DNA from 3 places in the Marvinbryantia formatexigens DSM 14469 genome. Region 3 is predicted to be linked to each of the others. Evidence: riboswitches for the same ligand, from Rfam matches in the RefSeq annotation. Region 3 holds a riboswitch; each other region holds the start of a gene.
What was found. Region 3 has a riboswitch for cobalamin ahead of NQ534_RS19195 (L-lactate dehydrogenase). Riboswitches for the same ligand answer to the same signal wherever they lie in the genome.
Positions count from the first base shown of each region.

Region 1 (5,257 bases), 1.9 Mb from region 3:
GGCAGGCTGGATGAACTTGAAGTTGATTTTGTGGCAATGGATTATAAGAGAATCACATATTATCAGGTGGCGGCTTCTGTGCGCGATGAGCAGACACTGCGGCGGGAGCTGGCGCCGTTGCAGAAAATAAATGACCACTATCCCAAATTTCTTCTTACGCTGGACGAGGACCCGGAGGGGGATTACGAAGGCATCCGGCGGGTAAATGCGCTGGAGTGGCTTATGGGAATGACGGAAATATAGTGTTAAATACAGTGGTTTCGTTGCAATCGTTGTGCAACGAAAAAGAAATCGTTGCAAATCATCTGCAACGATTTCCTGCGATGCAACAGGGCAGCCAGGCTGCCCTTGTTATCTGTTAATCATAATCGATAAATATTTTTTCGTTTCGCCGGAATACATCCGCGTGGATATGGTAGAGCTCCTCCACGAGCGCGGAGCTGATAACGTCGTCCGGTCTGCCGTCGCAAAGGTTCTGACCGCCTTTGAGCACGTAGATGCGGTCGCAGAATTTTGAAGCGAGACTTAAATCGTGCAGTGCGGTCAGCACTGTTTTTTTCGACGCTTTCAGAAGCGACAGCGTTTTTATCTGGCTGCCGATATCCAGATGGTTGGTCGGCTCGTCCAGAATAATCATTTCCGTTTCCTGCGCCAGCGCGCGGGCAATCAGTACCCGCTGCTTTTCACCGCCGGACAGGCTCAGAAAGCTTCTCTCCAGAAAATCTTCCATTCCGACCATTTCCAGCGAATGGCAGACTATCTCGCGGTCATGGTCATTGGCGGCTTCTATCAGACGTTTTCTGGGATAGCGCCCCATCTGCACGACCTCTTCGACGGTGAAGTCAAAATTTGCTTCGCTTTCCTGCGAAACCACCGCGATGCGTTCCGCCATCTGCCGGTTTGACATTTTCAGAAGACTTTTTCCGTCCAGAAGAATATCTCCCGAAACGGGTACAAGCATTTTGTAGATATTTTTCAGCAGCGTCGATTTTCCGCTTCCGTTCGGACCGATGACGCCCACGAATTCCCCCTGGTTTACGGTGAGGGAAATATCCCGGATAATCTCCACCTGCCGGGTGCGGTAGCTTACTTTTTCTGCACTGAGCATAGGTCCGCCTCCTTTAAGATTTCCCGAAGGAATATTTCCGTACCCGTATCATCCACAGGAAGACAGGTGCTCCGAGCATGGAAGTAATAATGCCGATAGGAATTTCGCTGGGCTGGTCGAGCATTCTGGCACCGACGTCCACCCAGACCAGGAAAATCGCTCCCAGCAGCGTGGAAATCGGAATCACCTTCCGGTGGTCCGCACCGACCATCGACCGCACGATATGCGGAATAACAAGTCCGACGAACCCGATGCTGCCGGTTACTGCCACTGCCGTGCCGGTCAGCGCCGCAGACAGAAAGACGGTGATTTTGCGCACAAGATTGATATTGATTCCCAGCGTCACCGCGCTGCTCTCTCCCATAAGAAGCGCGTTCATGGAGGTTGAGAGAGCGTACAGGCACAGAAAGCCCGGTATCAGTACCACAAACAGGGGAAGAAGCTCTTCCCACTGGGCACTGGCTACGCTGCCAAGCGTCCAGAACGTCACCTCCCGGATTTTGCTGTCATCCGGGGCCTTGTAAATGAGAAAGTTTGAAAATGCGGTAAACATGGCGGAAATAGCCGTTCCCACCAGAACCAGCTTGATGGGCGCCACCTCTTTGCCGCTTTTCGCCATGTAATAAACAATTAAAATCGCCGCCATTGCGCCGATAAAAGCGCCGCCCTGGACAGAGTATGCGCCAAGGAAGGAGAGCGCTCCGGTGACGATGGCAAGCGAAGCGCCGAAGGTTGCGCCGGAGGATACGCCGAGCACATAGGGACTTGCCAGCGGATTTTTGGTAAACGACTGCATGGCGACGCCCGAAAGCGTCAGCGCAGAACCTACCATAGCGCCCATCAGCACCCGCGGCGTCCGCAGATGCCAGACGATGTTCTGGGTGCTCATCCGGATATCTTCAACATCGCCTATGCCGGTCAGATGATGAAGAACCACCTGCCAGACCGTTTGGAAAGGGATGCTGACGGGCCCGATTCCGATGGCAAGAATCATCGACAGAATCAATAGTATTAGCAGGAACACGCAGGTTATCCCCACGTGTTCCCTCATGAATTTACATAACCGTTTCATATGAAATTATTCAAAACACTCCGGATGGAATGCCTGGGCAAATTTTTCAATCGTATCGCCCACACGGGTGCTGGCGAATACTTCCGGAAGCGTGATAACAAGGAAGTTTTCGTTCTTGATGGCGGTTACATCGGAAAGGGCTTCGTTGTCCAGCAGGAACTGGATTTTCTCGTCTGCGGTCGTATCGCCGTAATCATTGATGACGATAACCTCCGGGTCCGCCTCTACAACGGCTTCCCAGCTTACGTTGTTCCAGGTCTTTTCAAGGTCCTCAAATACATTGACGCCGCCTGCGTGACGCATCAGCTTTGAGGTGAAGTTATTTCCGGGTGTGTAGGCGCCGCCGTCACGTTCGCTGTCAAAGTTGAATACCCGCACTTCCTCTGTTCCGGCGATTTTTTCTTCGACTGCCGCAATCTGGGCTTTCATACCGTCTACGATTTCATTTGCTTTGTCTTCAACCTGGAAAATCTTGCCGAGGTTGTAAAAATCCTGATAAACATCTTCCACGTCGCAGCCAAGCTTGTAGCCTTCAATGGAAGAAAGGGACATGATGCCGTAATCGCTTAAGGTATCATGTGTGGCAATCGCCGTGTCAGAATCGCTGAAAGCAGAGCTTCTTCCATAAATGAAATCCGGTTCCAGGTCCAGAACTACCTCCAGGGACGGATAACCGTTGTTGTCAGAGATAACCGGCTTTGATTCGTATTCTTCGCGGTACTGCTCCGGAAGCTGGGCGTTGTTATAGCAGGTTCCGATAATTTTGTCGCCGAGACCCAGCGCCATAAGCTGCTCTCCGGTGTTGGGATTGGTGCTGATTACACGCTCCGGAACATGTGTAAAGGTGACCTCCTGGTCGTCCTTTGTCACCAGCGTGAAAGGAAATACGTCGCCATCTGCGGCTTCTGTGCCGTCAGCTTCTGTCTCCGCAGCTTCGGTTTCCACAGCGGCTTCCTGTGTTTCGGCTTCTGTTTCCTCAGCAAAAGCTGCTGCCGGGGAGAGCGCCATTACGCCAGCCATAATCAGTGTCAGTAATTGGTTTCTTTTTTTCATCTTGCACCTCCATAGATATTATGGTCGGGACTTTTGCCCCAACATCATGAAATGAGTGATTGGTTACTGGAAGTCCATAAAAAAGAATCCTGGTCTGGATGCATGCCCGGAAAAGTTGGAGAACTTTTTATGGCTCCTCCAGGACCTGCCACCGGCAGCTCCCTTCGGATGCATGGCAACAAAAAAGCCTGTCTTCACAGACAGGCATACCAGACAGATCGTTTTGTGCGCAGTAGTTGGGACCGGGCTTTGCAGCCGGCTGCATGAACCGGAAAACGGAACTGCTGCGTGTGTCGTAGATACGAACAAATCTGCGAGGATGCTTTGCATGGAAGCTTCTTTCGCACAAGGCAGGCAGGTTTCCTGGCTCACAGATTTGCGCTTGTCCCTCCTTCTCACGGCATTCGCCGCAATGGATATCCGGGGAAGCTCCCTGCTCACAGTGACCGCATCGCTCAGGCTTTTCCTGATTCCCTCTCATTTCCGGATACGGAAATTCACCTGCTTTGTTTCGACAAAATTCATGATAGCATATAGCTGTATGCTTTGCAAGAGAACTTTTTTGTTGATTTTATCTAATCCCAGATGATCAGATGCATGACTTTTTTGGCGGCTGTTACTATTCTTGAAGATAAATAACTTCTGGCAAGTTTTCTTTTGGAATAGCTCCATATTAATAAAGATTATATATTTCGTTGTACTTCTGCTTCGCTTCGTGAAATTTTCCGGATTCACGGAAGCCGTATATTTCCCGGACACTGTAAGGAAGCATTGGCAGCTTTTCCCGTGTTGCGAGCACAAAGTAGTTATCTGATTTCAAAGCAAGCTCCGCGAATTTTTTTGAAGCCAGAAAGCGGCTTCCTTCATCAATAAAAATGATGGAACCGGATATGCCTTCCAACTGCCGCTCCCAGTCTTCGCTGTCTAATGTTCGGCAGGGGAGGTCGCAGGAGACTACAATGCCGCTGTCAGTACCGTATCTTCTATAGTCACGGATAAAATCAATCAATACGGTTTTACCGGAGCCGCTGTCTCCGGTGAGGATGGTGATATTTCTTCTAATGGTAAAATCGTATCGGATTTTCTTTGATTCAACAATGATTCTGTGAGCGCCCTTCATAATATATTACTCCTGTTTCATTTTGTTCAGATATTCAGAGGCAACGGGAATCAGCTCTTTCATCGAATGCACGATTTCTCCGCTGTTCCCGACAACGATTGTGAATTTTGTGTCTTTCCCAAAATCCATCAGATGCCGGAGATTGATGGTCAGGTTTTTGCTTTCCGCTATTTTCAGAATCCATTTTGCGCAGTTATCCGGAACCTTGAAAGAACTTCTTCCAGAACACGGTCCTACCCGCGATGATGTCATGAAATGGGCCAGAGAGGAAGCCAGACTGGAAACACTCAGATACAAAGAAGAACAGCAGGCCAAGTCGGTTCAGATAACTTTTCACTCTGACCAGAAGCTGGATTATAGTCAGCAGGTCTTTTACCGCGGAGGATATCTTTTTCCACAAGCCTTTTACTATCGTATCCAGCTTGATAAGACTTGCCGAAAGCTCAGAGATAAATATAAATTTAAGTATGATATCAATGCCATCCTTTCCGATCTGATCTATGCCAGGGTTCTGGAACCAGCAAGTAAGCGTTCTTCTTTTAAGATAGCTTCTGAATTCCTGGAAAAACCTTCTTATCAATTACATGATATATACCGGGCTCTTGATGTCCTGGGAAATGAATGCGATTTCATCCAGTCTGAAGTTTATAAAAACAGTCATCTTCTCGGAAAACGAGATGATAAGATACTTTATTATGACTGTACAAACTATTTCTTTGAGATCGAGCAGGAAGATGGGGAGAGAAAATACGGGAAAGGAAAAGAACACCGGCCTAATCCAATCATTCAAATGGGGATGTTTATGGACGGAGCTGGAATTCCTCTTGCTTTTTCCCTTTTTCCCGGAAATGCGAATGAACAAACATCACTAAAACCTCTGGAAGAAAAAGTCCTCCAGGACTTT
Region 1 is NZ_CP102268.1:2,201,758-2,207,014, forward strand. Features, by position in the region: gene NQ534_RS10480 (ATP-binding protein) at 1-243, shown strand, start outside; gene NQ534_RS10485 (ABC transporter ATP-binding protein) at 359-1,108, opposite strand; gene NQ534_RS10490 (FecCD family ABC transporter permease) at 1,122-2,147, opposite strand; gene NQ534_RS10495 (ABC transporter substrate-binding protein) at 2,187-3,233, opposite strand; cobalamin riboswitch at 3,570-3,753, opposite strand; gene NQ534_RS10500 (P-loop NTPase family protein) at 3,907-4,353, opposite strand; partial or broken gene NQ534_RS21730 (DUF4869 domain-containing protein) at 4,360-4,551, opposite strand; partial or broken gene NQ534_RS10510 (IS1634 family transposase) at 4,553-5,257, shown strand, end outside.
Region 1: it holds a riboswitch for cobalamin, as region 3 does, so the genes downstream of both, NQ534_RS10495 (ABC transporter substrate-binding protein) here and NQ534_RS19195 (L-lactate dehydrogenase) in region 3, are expected to answer to the same signal.

Region 2 (5,257 bases), 1.4 Mb from region 3:
TCTGGGGTCAACTGCCGCATTTACAATATCGCTGAGAAGATTGCTTCCAACTACACATACGGCTGAGAGCAGAAAGCAGAACTGCGCCGTGGGAAAGTCCCGGTTCTGAACCGCATTGTACATCAGCATCCCCATACCCTTCCATCCGAAAACTACTTCTACAATCATGGAGCCTGACAACAGATTCCCCATCTGCATTAAAAAGGAAGTCAGATACGGAACCATCGCATTTTTCATGACATGGAGAAACAGTACATTCTTTCCGGGAAGCCCCTTTGACCTGGCCGTCAGAATATACTCTTCGTTTCTTATCTGTGAAACCGCGCTTTTCATCAGCATAAAATCGCCGGATATACGGAATATCAGCAGAATAATCAGTGGCAGGCACATATGCTCAAGAATGCTTAAAACACGGTCAATGCCCTGTGTCCCTGCCGACACCATGCCGTTAATCGGAAAGATACGCAGCTTATAGGAAAAAACCATTAGAAGCAGGAGACTTAAACAGTTTGAGGGCATCGTGTTCAATACAAGAAAGACCGGCGTCATAATCCGGTCAAACAGTTTTCCGGGTCTCCACCCGGCCAGTACGCCGAGAACAGCTCCGATGATGCCTCCCAGAATCCAGACCGGTACGGAAAGCATCAGGGTCCACTTAGAAGCACTCAGTACATTTTCTACGACGGGCTTCTGGTTGGAATAGGCAATCCCGAAGTCTAAAGTGACAATGCTTTTTAAATATTTTACATATTGCATCTGGAGACTGTCATTCAGTCCGTACTTTTCAATCAGTGTCTCCAGATAAGCCGGATCATTATCCAGAAGGTAATAGTATTCTTCCTGTCCAATCAGATGAATAATCGGATCGCCGGGCATAATATGTACCAGTACAAAGCTGATTGTAATAATCAGATAAATGGTTGCCAGGGCAATCACTGTTTTTTTCAGTATGTGTTTTTGCAAAATACTCTCTCCTTCGGCTCATACAGTCAGGGCGCTGCGACTCTGGCAGCGCCCCGTTTTCTGACTATTTTGTTGTAAGCTCAAACCAGGTGGTGTTGTTAATTACTCCCCAGGACGGGTAGTTGGTCCAGCCCTCATATTTATCCGTGCGATACGGGAAGAACGCCGTCTCCCAGCACAGAGCCTGAGCTGCTCTGGTATCTGACATATATTTCTGCAGTATCTTGCAGTTTTCGATGTAAACCTCGTCCGAGGTCGCGCCGGTCATTGCATAATATGCTTCGTTATATTCCGGATCATGAACGGTTCCCCAGATCCAGGAGGATTCTCCTTCCCGGAGCTCGCCCATGAAATAACGGAATGCGGTGCTGTAAGATGCCATACCGGATGTCGTCAGGGTGATAGACAGATCATAATCTCCTGCTGTCATATTTGCTTCCCAGACCTCACTGTTTGTAATGCTGTCATTGTCCATATGGTTCTTAATGCCTACTTTATCGAGGCTCTGCATGATTACTTCCGCAATACGCATTCTAAGGTCCATGCTGGAGCTGTACTGCGGCGTGACAGCCAGATCCATCGCGCTTCCATCCGGCATTTCACGGTAGCCGTCCCCGTCGATATCCACATATCCGGCTTCATCAAGCATCTCCATTGCTTTCTCCGCATCATATTCAAGCATCGGGAGCGTCTCGTCATAGCCTTTGCAGGTAGGCGGAATAATTCCGGTTCCGGGAACCGTACCATATTCGCCGTTAATGGTGGACGCAAGCAGTTCATAATTCAGCGCGGTACTCACTGCCTTCCGGAATGCCTCGTCATTGCCCGGTGCACGGTCTTTTCCATATTCCAGCTGATAGCATCCGCTGAAAGGACTCTCTCCCAGATCAATATCCGCTGTCCCTTTTACCGTATCAATCACAGGTGCATCAATCGGGTTCGCGTAATTGTACATAGCGTCAATTTCCCCGTTCATCATAGCCATCATCAGGGTCGATTCATCCGAATAGCTCTGTACAGTCACGCTGTCGACTGTCAGCTCGCCAAGGATTGCATTCTCCGAAACCGCTTCATAATAAGAAGTCTGGGCATCCGTATCCACCGATACCAGCTTGTAAGGTCCGCAGCCGATGGCAGCTTCCGGTCCGGTAACGGATGAATAGTCTTCTACGCCTTCCCAGATATGCTTTGGATACACGCAGGCATTATTATTGCAGGTGGAATTAATCCAGTAGTAGGCATCCGGTTCCGAGAAAATCAGCGATGCGCTGTCCTCGCCCGTAAATTCAATCCGCTCCAGATTCTGTAAGCTTCCAACTTTTTTTACGTCCCGCATGTATTCAAATGTAAATTCAATATCGTCTTTTGTCACCGGTTCTCCGTCATGCCATACCGCATCCAACGGGAATGTGAAATCAATCTGCTTTCCATCCTCTGATATTTCAAAGGACTTAAAGAAATACGGCTGCAATTCATTATTTGCGTCACGGTACACGAAATCTCCCTGCGTAAATCCGTTATAATTCATTCTGCCGAAGGCATCCGTCTGGGTCAGGGCATTAAATACATTGTTTTCAGCCGTAGTACCGATAACCAGATTTTCAACATGGTTTCCTGATGTTTCTTCTGCTTTTGCTTCCTGCCGGTATCCTGTGCATATCGTAGCGCACATTGTCAGAGCCATAAATATACCGGCTGCTTTTTTCATCCTTTGTCCTCCTTTTTGATGATGGGCAGATTACGGATATGTGAAAAGAGAATCAAAAAAGGCGTACTGTCTCCCGATGAAAACAGCACGCCTTATGATTTCCCGCTTCAGCAAATGCATCTATTTTCCCATCGAAAATAATACATACCTCACAAAAAAGCAGGTCTCCTGGCTTTGGTTCCTCCTCCTTATCACCTTCCCAATGGCAACGCATCAGTGGCTTTGATAATTCGTCCCCTACACAGTAGCGAGGGCTGCTGCGGATTCTCACCGCATTCCCTTTTCATCCGATGACGGACAGATTTTCTCCATCTATGTCCTTCACCGGAACTTTTTTGTGTTTTATTTTTAACAAACTTATCATAACATGAATGCATTCGTCTGTAAAGCTTATTCTCAAAACGTAACGGCGCATCTAAAATGAAAAAGTACCCACATATTTCCCCCTGCAGTGGAAGTTATTTTTTCATTTTTTGAAATACAAAAATACAAATCTTTTGCTTGACAATCGCGTGAGAGTATGGTAACATTTCATACTGTAGCGAGTAATCGCGCAGGCTGATGTGGCACAGGTGGTAGCGCACCTCATTGGTAGTGAGGAGGTCACGGGTCCGAGTCCCGTCATCAGCTTTTGTAAAGTCCGATGCTTATCGGACTTTTTATTTTTATAAAAAACGGGCAGACTACGGGAAGCCGATTCGCTGTTTCCGTATATTTCCTTTACAGACAGTTCCTATATAATACTACACAGTGTTTTTCTTTCCAACAGGCACTCAATATCCTCTGAAAAAAAACTGTTTTCCAGTGTTATTCCTTTATCCAGTTTTTCAAGAACCGAATATTTTTCTTCCTTATATTCTTTAGAGATAATCGCATATACTTTCTGAACCGGGGAGCCATCCTTTGAAAAAGAAAAATCCTTTTCCGTCAAACGCCTGTCCAGACATTTTTCATAAAAGTGTTTAGAAAAGGGAATGTCTGCGCCGCAGCACCGATCATTCCCTTCTCATGATTGATTTTTCTGTTGTCTGCCAACCTCCTGCACCTACGTCTAGATAATAACAGGTTTTTCCGTTGCCTGTCAACCTCCGACACCTGCGTTCGGAAAACGTATCAGATTTTAGGTGTCAACCCACCGCTGATGCACAGCTTTTCTAATTACATTTTACAAGATTCTCCCGCAAAATACAATCACAACTTTATTTTATGTGGCTGCGGCATCTATATTCAAGCCAATTTTATTTTTAAATTTTTTGCCTAAAAGCGTTCTTTTTTCACAGCCCCTTTCTTCACACAATTGTAAGCGCCCTTTCTGGTTTCTTCGAAATATCTGACGTCATTCGCCAGTTATAATCCATTTTTCTTTCCGGGCAGAACCTTCTCTGTGAATTCGTCCGCGTTCTTTTAATATCTCTATGGCCAATTTTGCCTGTTTATCGGACAATTGCAGTCTCCGACTAATTTCAGCACGTGAAAACGATGGGTCATTTGCAATTAATTCATATACAGCAGCTGTCCTCCTTTTAATCTCACTCTCTTTTTTTGTGGTTTCTGGTCCTTTTTCTGGTCTTTTTTCTGATTCTTCTCCTAAAAGGACCGAACCTTTCTCCACCAATGGCAATGTGACCACTGTCTTGCTTGGTCCATCTTCGCCAAAATACTCCTCGATCGTAGGTTCTATATATCCGGCATCTTCCCACACTGAAAATATGTCTGGCACACCGCTGCCTGCGTGTTCACCATACCCAATCAGATTAAACATCTTCATAATGTTTGCATTGCGGGGTTCTGAATCGCCGCCGCGAAGCATCTGCCGTTTTCCCACAATACTCGTCCCCGGATTTTTAATGATGATCTTGTCAGCATAGCTGTCAATCACAACACCACGGGTGAGAAAGTAATCTGCATTTACAAGACAGTTTACCAATGCTTCCCTGACCGCATCGTGCATTGGGGTCTCATCTACACGAACCATATCGACAAGTTTAAACGGAACTTTCAGCAGCCGGAGCAGCTTCCTGGAAACCTGGGTGAAAAAATCAAATACATTTCCAGACCAGTCCGGCGACTGTGACTGAATCCGATCCGTCCAGCGGACAGAAGGATCTGCATGGTCTCTATAGTCCAGGAAATACGCTGGGTACTCCCTTGTAATCTTATATTCTTTCCCGAACATGAGAAGTCCGGCACAGGTGGGATGGAGTGCCCTATCCTTACAGTCATCACTGGCAGCGCCAATCATTTCGAGGAACTCCCCATCCGGCAATTTCGTCCACGCATGGTCAGGATGCCTGGTTGCGAACCACACCCTGTAACTCTTTACGGATTCCTGGTCAAAATCGGAAAGTTCCAGATTCAGCAGCACTTTCATATCAGAAGTCAGGCGGGTCTGGTCACGGAGCATTGCCTTTACTTCCGCCTCCGTGCAATGATAATCGCCCTCATTATTCCTTTTAAAAGAGCCTTTGAACATATCCCCATTGACAAAAACCGGCTTTACTTCACGATCCGTCCTTCCGTTCCTTCACACCACATATGATAACCCCGCCATAGGTATTTGCCATAGCGGAGTAAGTATCCCACAGG
Region 2 is NZ_CP102268.1:2,753,330-2,758,586, reverse strand. Features, by position in the region: gene NQ534_RS12940 (ABC transporter permease) at 1-963, opposite strand, end outside; gene NQ534_RS12935 (ABC transporter substrate-binding protein) at 1,028-2,671, opposite strand; cobalamin riboswitch at 2,813-3,018, opposite strand; tRNA gene NQ534_RS12930 (tRNA-Thr) at 3,229-3,301, shown strand; gene NQ534_RS12925 (DUF8451 domain-containing protein) at 4,008-5,144, opposite strand; gene NQ534_RS12920 (AlbA family DNA-binding domain-containing protein) at 5,173-5,257, opposite strand, start outside.
Region 2: it holds a riboswitch for cobalamin, as region 3 does, so the genes downstream of both, NQ534_RS12935 (ABC transporter substrate-binding protein) here and NQ534_RS19195 (L-lactate dehydrogenase) in region 3, are expected to answer to the same signal.

Region 3 (5,257 bases):
ACCTGGTACAGACACTGGAGCACACCCCGGCGATCGTGCACGGCGGCCCGTTCGCAAACATCGCACACGGATGCAACTCCGTAACCGCAACCAAGCTGGCATTAAAGCTGGCTGACTATACGGTAACAGAGGCTGGCTTCGGCGCAGACCTCGGTGCCGAGAAATTCCTGGATATCAAGTGCCGTATGGCGGGACTGAAGCCGAACGCGGTTGTCATCGTGGCAACAGTGCGTGCGCTGAAATACAACGGCGGCGTGGCAAAGGCGGATCTCAACAATGAGAACCTGGAGGCTCTGGAGAAAGGTCTTCCGAACCTGCTGAAGCATGTTAGCAACATCACAAATGTTTACAAGCTTCCGTGCGTGGTTGCAATCAACGCATTCCCGACCGACACGAAGGCGGAGCTTGACCTTGTTGAGGCAAAATGCAAAGAGCTTGGCGTAAATGTTGTGCTTTCCGAAGTATGGGCAAAAGGCGGCGAGGGCGGTATCGCACTTGCGGAAGAGGTTGTGAGACTGTGCGAGCAGCCGAATGACTTCACCTTCGCGTATGAGCTGGATGGCACCATCGAGGATAAGCTGAACGCGATCGTACAGAAGATCTACGGCGGAAGCAAGGTAGTTCTGACAGCAAACGCACAGAAGCAGGCGAAGGAGCTGACCGCGCTCGGTTACGAGCACTGCCCGATCTGTATGGCAAAGACACAGTACAGCTTAACCGACGACCAGACGAAGCTCGGCGCACCGACCGGCTTTGAGGTAACGGTACGCAACCTGAAGATCTCCGCAGGCGCAGGCTTCATCGTAGCGCTGACCGGCGAGATCATGACCATGCCGGGACTGCCGAAGGTACCGGCTGCAGAGCGCATCGACGTGGACGAGAACGGAAAGATTTCCGGATTATTCTAACCCTTCGGGTCAGAGCACTCCGTGCAGGATGCGCACGGACGCAAAAGGAAGGGCGTCCGGCGCGCAGAAAACGCAAGCGTTTTCTGAATAAATTCAGGAGGTAGTTTATAATGGGATTTTCTACAGTACCATGTAATGAATTTGTGGAGGTACTTGCTTCAAAGGCTCCGGTTCCGGGCGGCGGCGGCGCTTCCGCACTGGTGGGCGCAGTTGGTACGGCGCTTGGAAATATGGTAGGAAGCCTTACGGTCGGCAAAAAGAAATATGCGGACGTTGAGGCAGAAATGGTGGAATTGAAAGCAAAATGCGACCAGCTTCAGAAGGATTTTCTCCGTCTGATTGAGCGCGATGCAGAAGTTTTCGAGCCGCTCTCCAAAGCATACGGTATGCCGCGGGAGACGGAGGAAGAGAAAGCGGAAAAAGCGCGCGTTATGGCAGTCGTATTAAAGGATGCCTGCTCCGTTCCTATGGAAATCATGGAGAAATGCTGCGAGGCGATCGATATCATCGCAGAATTTGCTGCAAAGGGCTCCACGCTTGCCATCAGCGATGCCGGTGTCGGCGTTGCGTTCTGCAAGGCGGCGCTGAAGGGCGCAAGCCTTAACGTATACATCAATACAAAATCAATGGCGGACAAAGAGCTCGCTGCAGAGCTGAATGCAAAATGCGATAAAATGCTGGAGGAATACACCGTAAAGGCGGATGAGATCTTCGACAGCGTTCTTTCGAGACTTAAATAGGAGGAAAAAACAATGGCAAAACAGTTATTGGGCAAAGAGGTAACGGCTGCATTGAATGAAAGAATCAAAGCGAACGTTGCCGCATGCCAGGAAAAGGGCGTAAATCCGACGCTGGCAATCATCCGCGTAGGAGAAAATCCGAGCGATATTTCTTACGAGAAGGGTGCGACGAAGCGCTGCGAGACACTTGGCGTAGCCTGCGAAAAAATCCTCCTTCCGGAGGATGTTGCGCAGGAAGAGCTGCTGGCAGTGATCGACAAAGTAAACAAAGATGACAAGATCCACGGCGTTCTTTTGTTCCGTCCGCTGCCGAAGCATCTCGACCAGGCGGTTATCGAAAACGCGCTGGCTGCAGAAAAAGACGTGGACTGCATGACAGACCTTTCGATGTCCGGCGTATTCACCGGCAAGAAGATCGGTTTCCCGCCGTGCACACCGCAGGCATGCATGGAGATTCTTGACCATTACGGCATCGACTGCACCGGCAAAAAGGCAGTTGTTATCGGCAGAAGCCTTGTTGTCGGAAAACCGGCGGCAATGATGCTGGTAAAGAAAAACGCAACCGTAACCATCTGCCACACCAGAACGGTGGATATGCCGTCCGTTGCAAGAGAAGCTGACATCATCATCGTAGCTGCCGGACGCGCAGGCGTTGTCGGCGCTGAGTATGTAAAAGAAGGTCAGACCATCATCGACGTCGGCATTAACGTAAACGCGGAAGGCAAGCTCTGCGGCGACGTGGATTACGCAGCCGTTGAACCGATCGTAGACGCGATCACCCCGGTACCGGGCGGCGTTGGAAGCGTAACCACCTCCGTGCTTGTCGGACATGTGGTAGAAGCGGCAATGAGAACCTTATAAAAAATCAGAGCAATGATAAAATGGCGCAGCCTGCGGGCTGCGCTTTTTTTGTCAAAAAAATAACAATAATAGTATTGACAAAAAAATAACGATGTGGTATTCTCTGTATGTGCAAAAGAATAGCGAGGTATCAGGTGAAGAGGTCTTGCAAGGCAAGGCTCTGGAAAGAGGGAATCAGGTGAAAATCCTGAGCGAACTGGTCACTGTATTCAGGGAGTGAACTTCAGTAACCATTGCATCCCAGATATGTGAGAAGGTGAAGGGAACGGCGAACTGTAAGTCAGGAAACCTGCCTGATACACAGGATGTGCTCCAGACACAGCACAGGCATCCGACGGTCATAGGGTAGAAGAGCCCTATGGTTTATTTGGTGTGTCTGCTTATGGGAACAGACGCATTTTTTGTACCAAAATCCTCTATCTAAGAAAGGAGAACACACATTTATGAGCAGCAAAATTACGATTATCGGAGCAGGAAGCGTAGGATCAACGATTGCCTACACACTTTCCCAGAGAGACATCGCATCACAGATTGTACTGATTGATATCAACAAGGAAAAGGTTGATGGCGAGGTCATGGACATTGAGCAGGGAACCTGCTTCCGCGATCCGGTATCCATTATCGGCGGCGAATACGAAGATGCCAGAGAATCCGATATTGTAATCATTACCTCCGGTGTAGCAAGAAAGCCGGGGCAGTCCAGAATCGAACTCACTCAGACAAATGTAAACATCTTAAAACAGATTACGCCGGAAATTGTAAAGGCAGCGCCGAACGCACTTTACATCATTGTAAGCAATCCGGTAGACATCATGACTTACGTGTTTACGAAAATTTCCGGACTGCCGGAGAACCAGATTATCGGTTCCGGTACGCTTCTGGATACGGCACGCCTGCGCTGCGGTCTTTCCGAGCATTTCGGCGTGGCACAGAAAAATATCCATGCCTACGTATTCGGTGAGCACGGTGATTCCTCCTTTATTCCGTGGACGGGCGCATATATTTCCGGCGCGCACATTGATGAGTATTATCAGACAATGAAATCCCTCGGAGCTGACATAGAGGAGCTGGACCGCGAAGCCATGACTGAATATGTGCACAAATCGGGCGGAAAGATTATTGCGAACAAGGGAGCGACCTTCTATGCAATTTCCGCTGCAGTCTGCAAGCTCTGCGATACTCTGGTAGCGTCCTCTGATTCGATTGCAACCGTATCTTCTATGATGCACGGCGAGTACGGCATCGACGATGTATGTTTAAGCACACTTACGCTGGTGGGACCGAACGGTATCCGCGGCAAGGTTCCGATGCGGATGAGCAAAGAAGAAATCGAAAAGCTGCGTGCAAGCGCAAAGGTGCTGAAAGACGTTATTGCACAGATTGAACTGTAAACGCTGCCGGGAGGCGGCAGTTTACATGCGGCAGAACATCCCGTCGGGACTGCTGCATGGAAAAAGGTAGGAGGAACTATGAAATACAGTTATTATCCGGGATGTACCCTGCGGACGAAGGCGAAAGACCTGGATGCCTATGCAAGAGCTTCGGCGCGTGCGCTCGGCTTTGAGCTGGAGGAGATTGAAAACTGGCAGTGCTGCGGCGGCGTTTATCCGCTGGGAAGCGATGAGATTGCCACGAAGCTTTCTTCTGTACGCGCGTTGAACGAGGCAAAGGAAAAGGGCCAGGAGCTTGTTACGCTCTGTTCCGCCTGTCATCATGTCATCAAGCGCGTGAACGACGACATGAAGCATGTGGAGGACATCCGCACAAGGGCAAACAATTATATGCAGCTTGAGACTCCCTACGCCGGGGAGACGACGGTGCTGCATTATCTGGAGGTTTTAAGAGACCGCGTAGGGTTTGATGAACTGAAGAAAAAAGTGGTAAATCCGCTTACGGGCAGAAAAATCGGCGCCTATTATGGCTGTCTGCTTCTGCGTCCGGGCAGCGTGATGGCGTTTGACAATCCGGAAAATCCCACGATTATCGAGGATTTCATCCATGCCATCGGAGCAGAGCCTGTTATTTACCCGTACCGCAACGAATGCTGCGGCGGCTACATTTCCCTGAAGGAAAAAGAGCTTTCAAAGAACATGTGCGACACGATTATGGAGAGTGCGTCCGGCTTCGGCGCAGAAATGCTGATCACTGCCTGTCCCCTGTGCCTGTACAATCTGAACAAGAGCACGAACGGAAAGCTTCCGGTATACTATTTTACAGAGCTTCTCGCAGAGGCGCTCGGTGTCAAAGAGGAGGTGGCGAAGTGAACAAGACCGCAAAAAAGCAGGCGGAGCTGATTCAGGAAATCAGCGGCGTCAATCCTTTAAAATGTATGAAATGCGGAAAATGTTCCGCAACCTGCCCCTCATATGATGAAATGGACATCAAACCGCACCAGTTTGTATCTTATGTGCAGCACGAAAACATTGAGGCGCTGGTACAGTCAAAGACACTCTGGAAATGTCTTTCCTGCTTTGCCTGTGTGGAGCGCTGTCCGCGGGATGTAAAGCCCGGCAAGCTGATTGACGCGGCAAGACAGATTGTCGTGCGTGAGCGCGGAGCAGATTATCTGCAGCCGGATGAAATTCCGGAGCTTCTTGATGAGGAGCTTCCGCAGCAGCTTTTAGTCAGTGCATTCAGAAGATACAGGAGGTGAGCACAGATGCAGAGAATAGGAGTGTTTGTCTGTCATTGCGGAAGCAACATCGCCGCAACGGTGGACGTAAAGAAAGTAGTAGAAATGGCTCTGCA
Region 3 is NZ_CP102268.1:4,105,574-4,110,830, forward strand. Features, by position in the region: gene NQ534_RS19180 (formate--tetrahydrofolate ligase) at 1-908, shown strand, start outside; gene NQ534_RS19185 (cyclodeaminase/cyclohydrolase family protein) at 1,019-1,648, shown strand; gene NQ534_RS19190 (bifunctional 5,10-methylenetetrahydrofolate dehydrogenase/5,10-methenyltetrahydrofolate cyclohydrolase) at 1,661-2,509, shown strand; cobalamin riboswitch at 2,625-2,820, shown strand; gene NQ534_RS19195 (L-lactate dehydrogenase) at 2,953-3,900, shown strand; gene NQ534_RS19200 (CoB--CoM heterodisulfide reductase iron-sulfur subunit B family protein) at 3,979-4,773, shown strand; gene NQ534_RS19205 (4Fe-4S dicluster domain-containing protein) at 4,770-5,162, shown strand; gene NQ534_RS19210 (CoB--CoM heterodisulfide reductase iron-sulfur subunit A family protein) at 5,169-5,257, shown strand, end outside.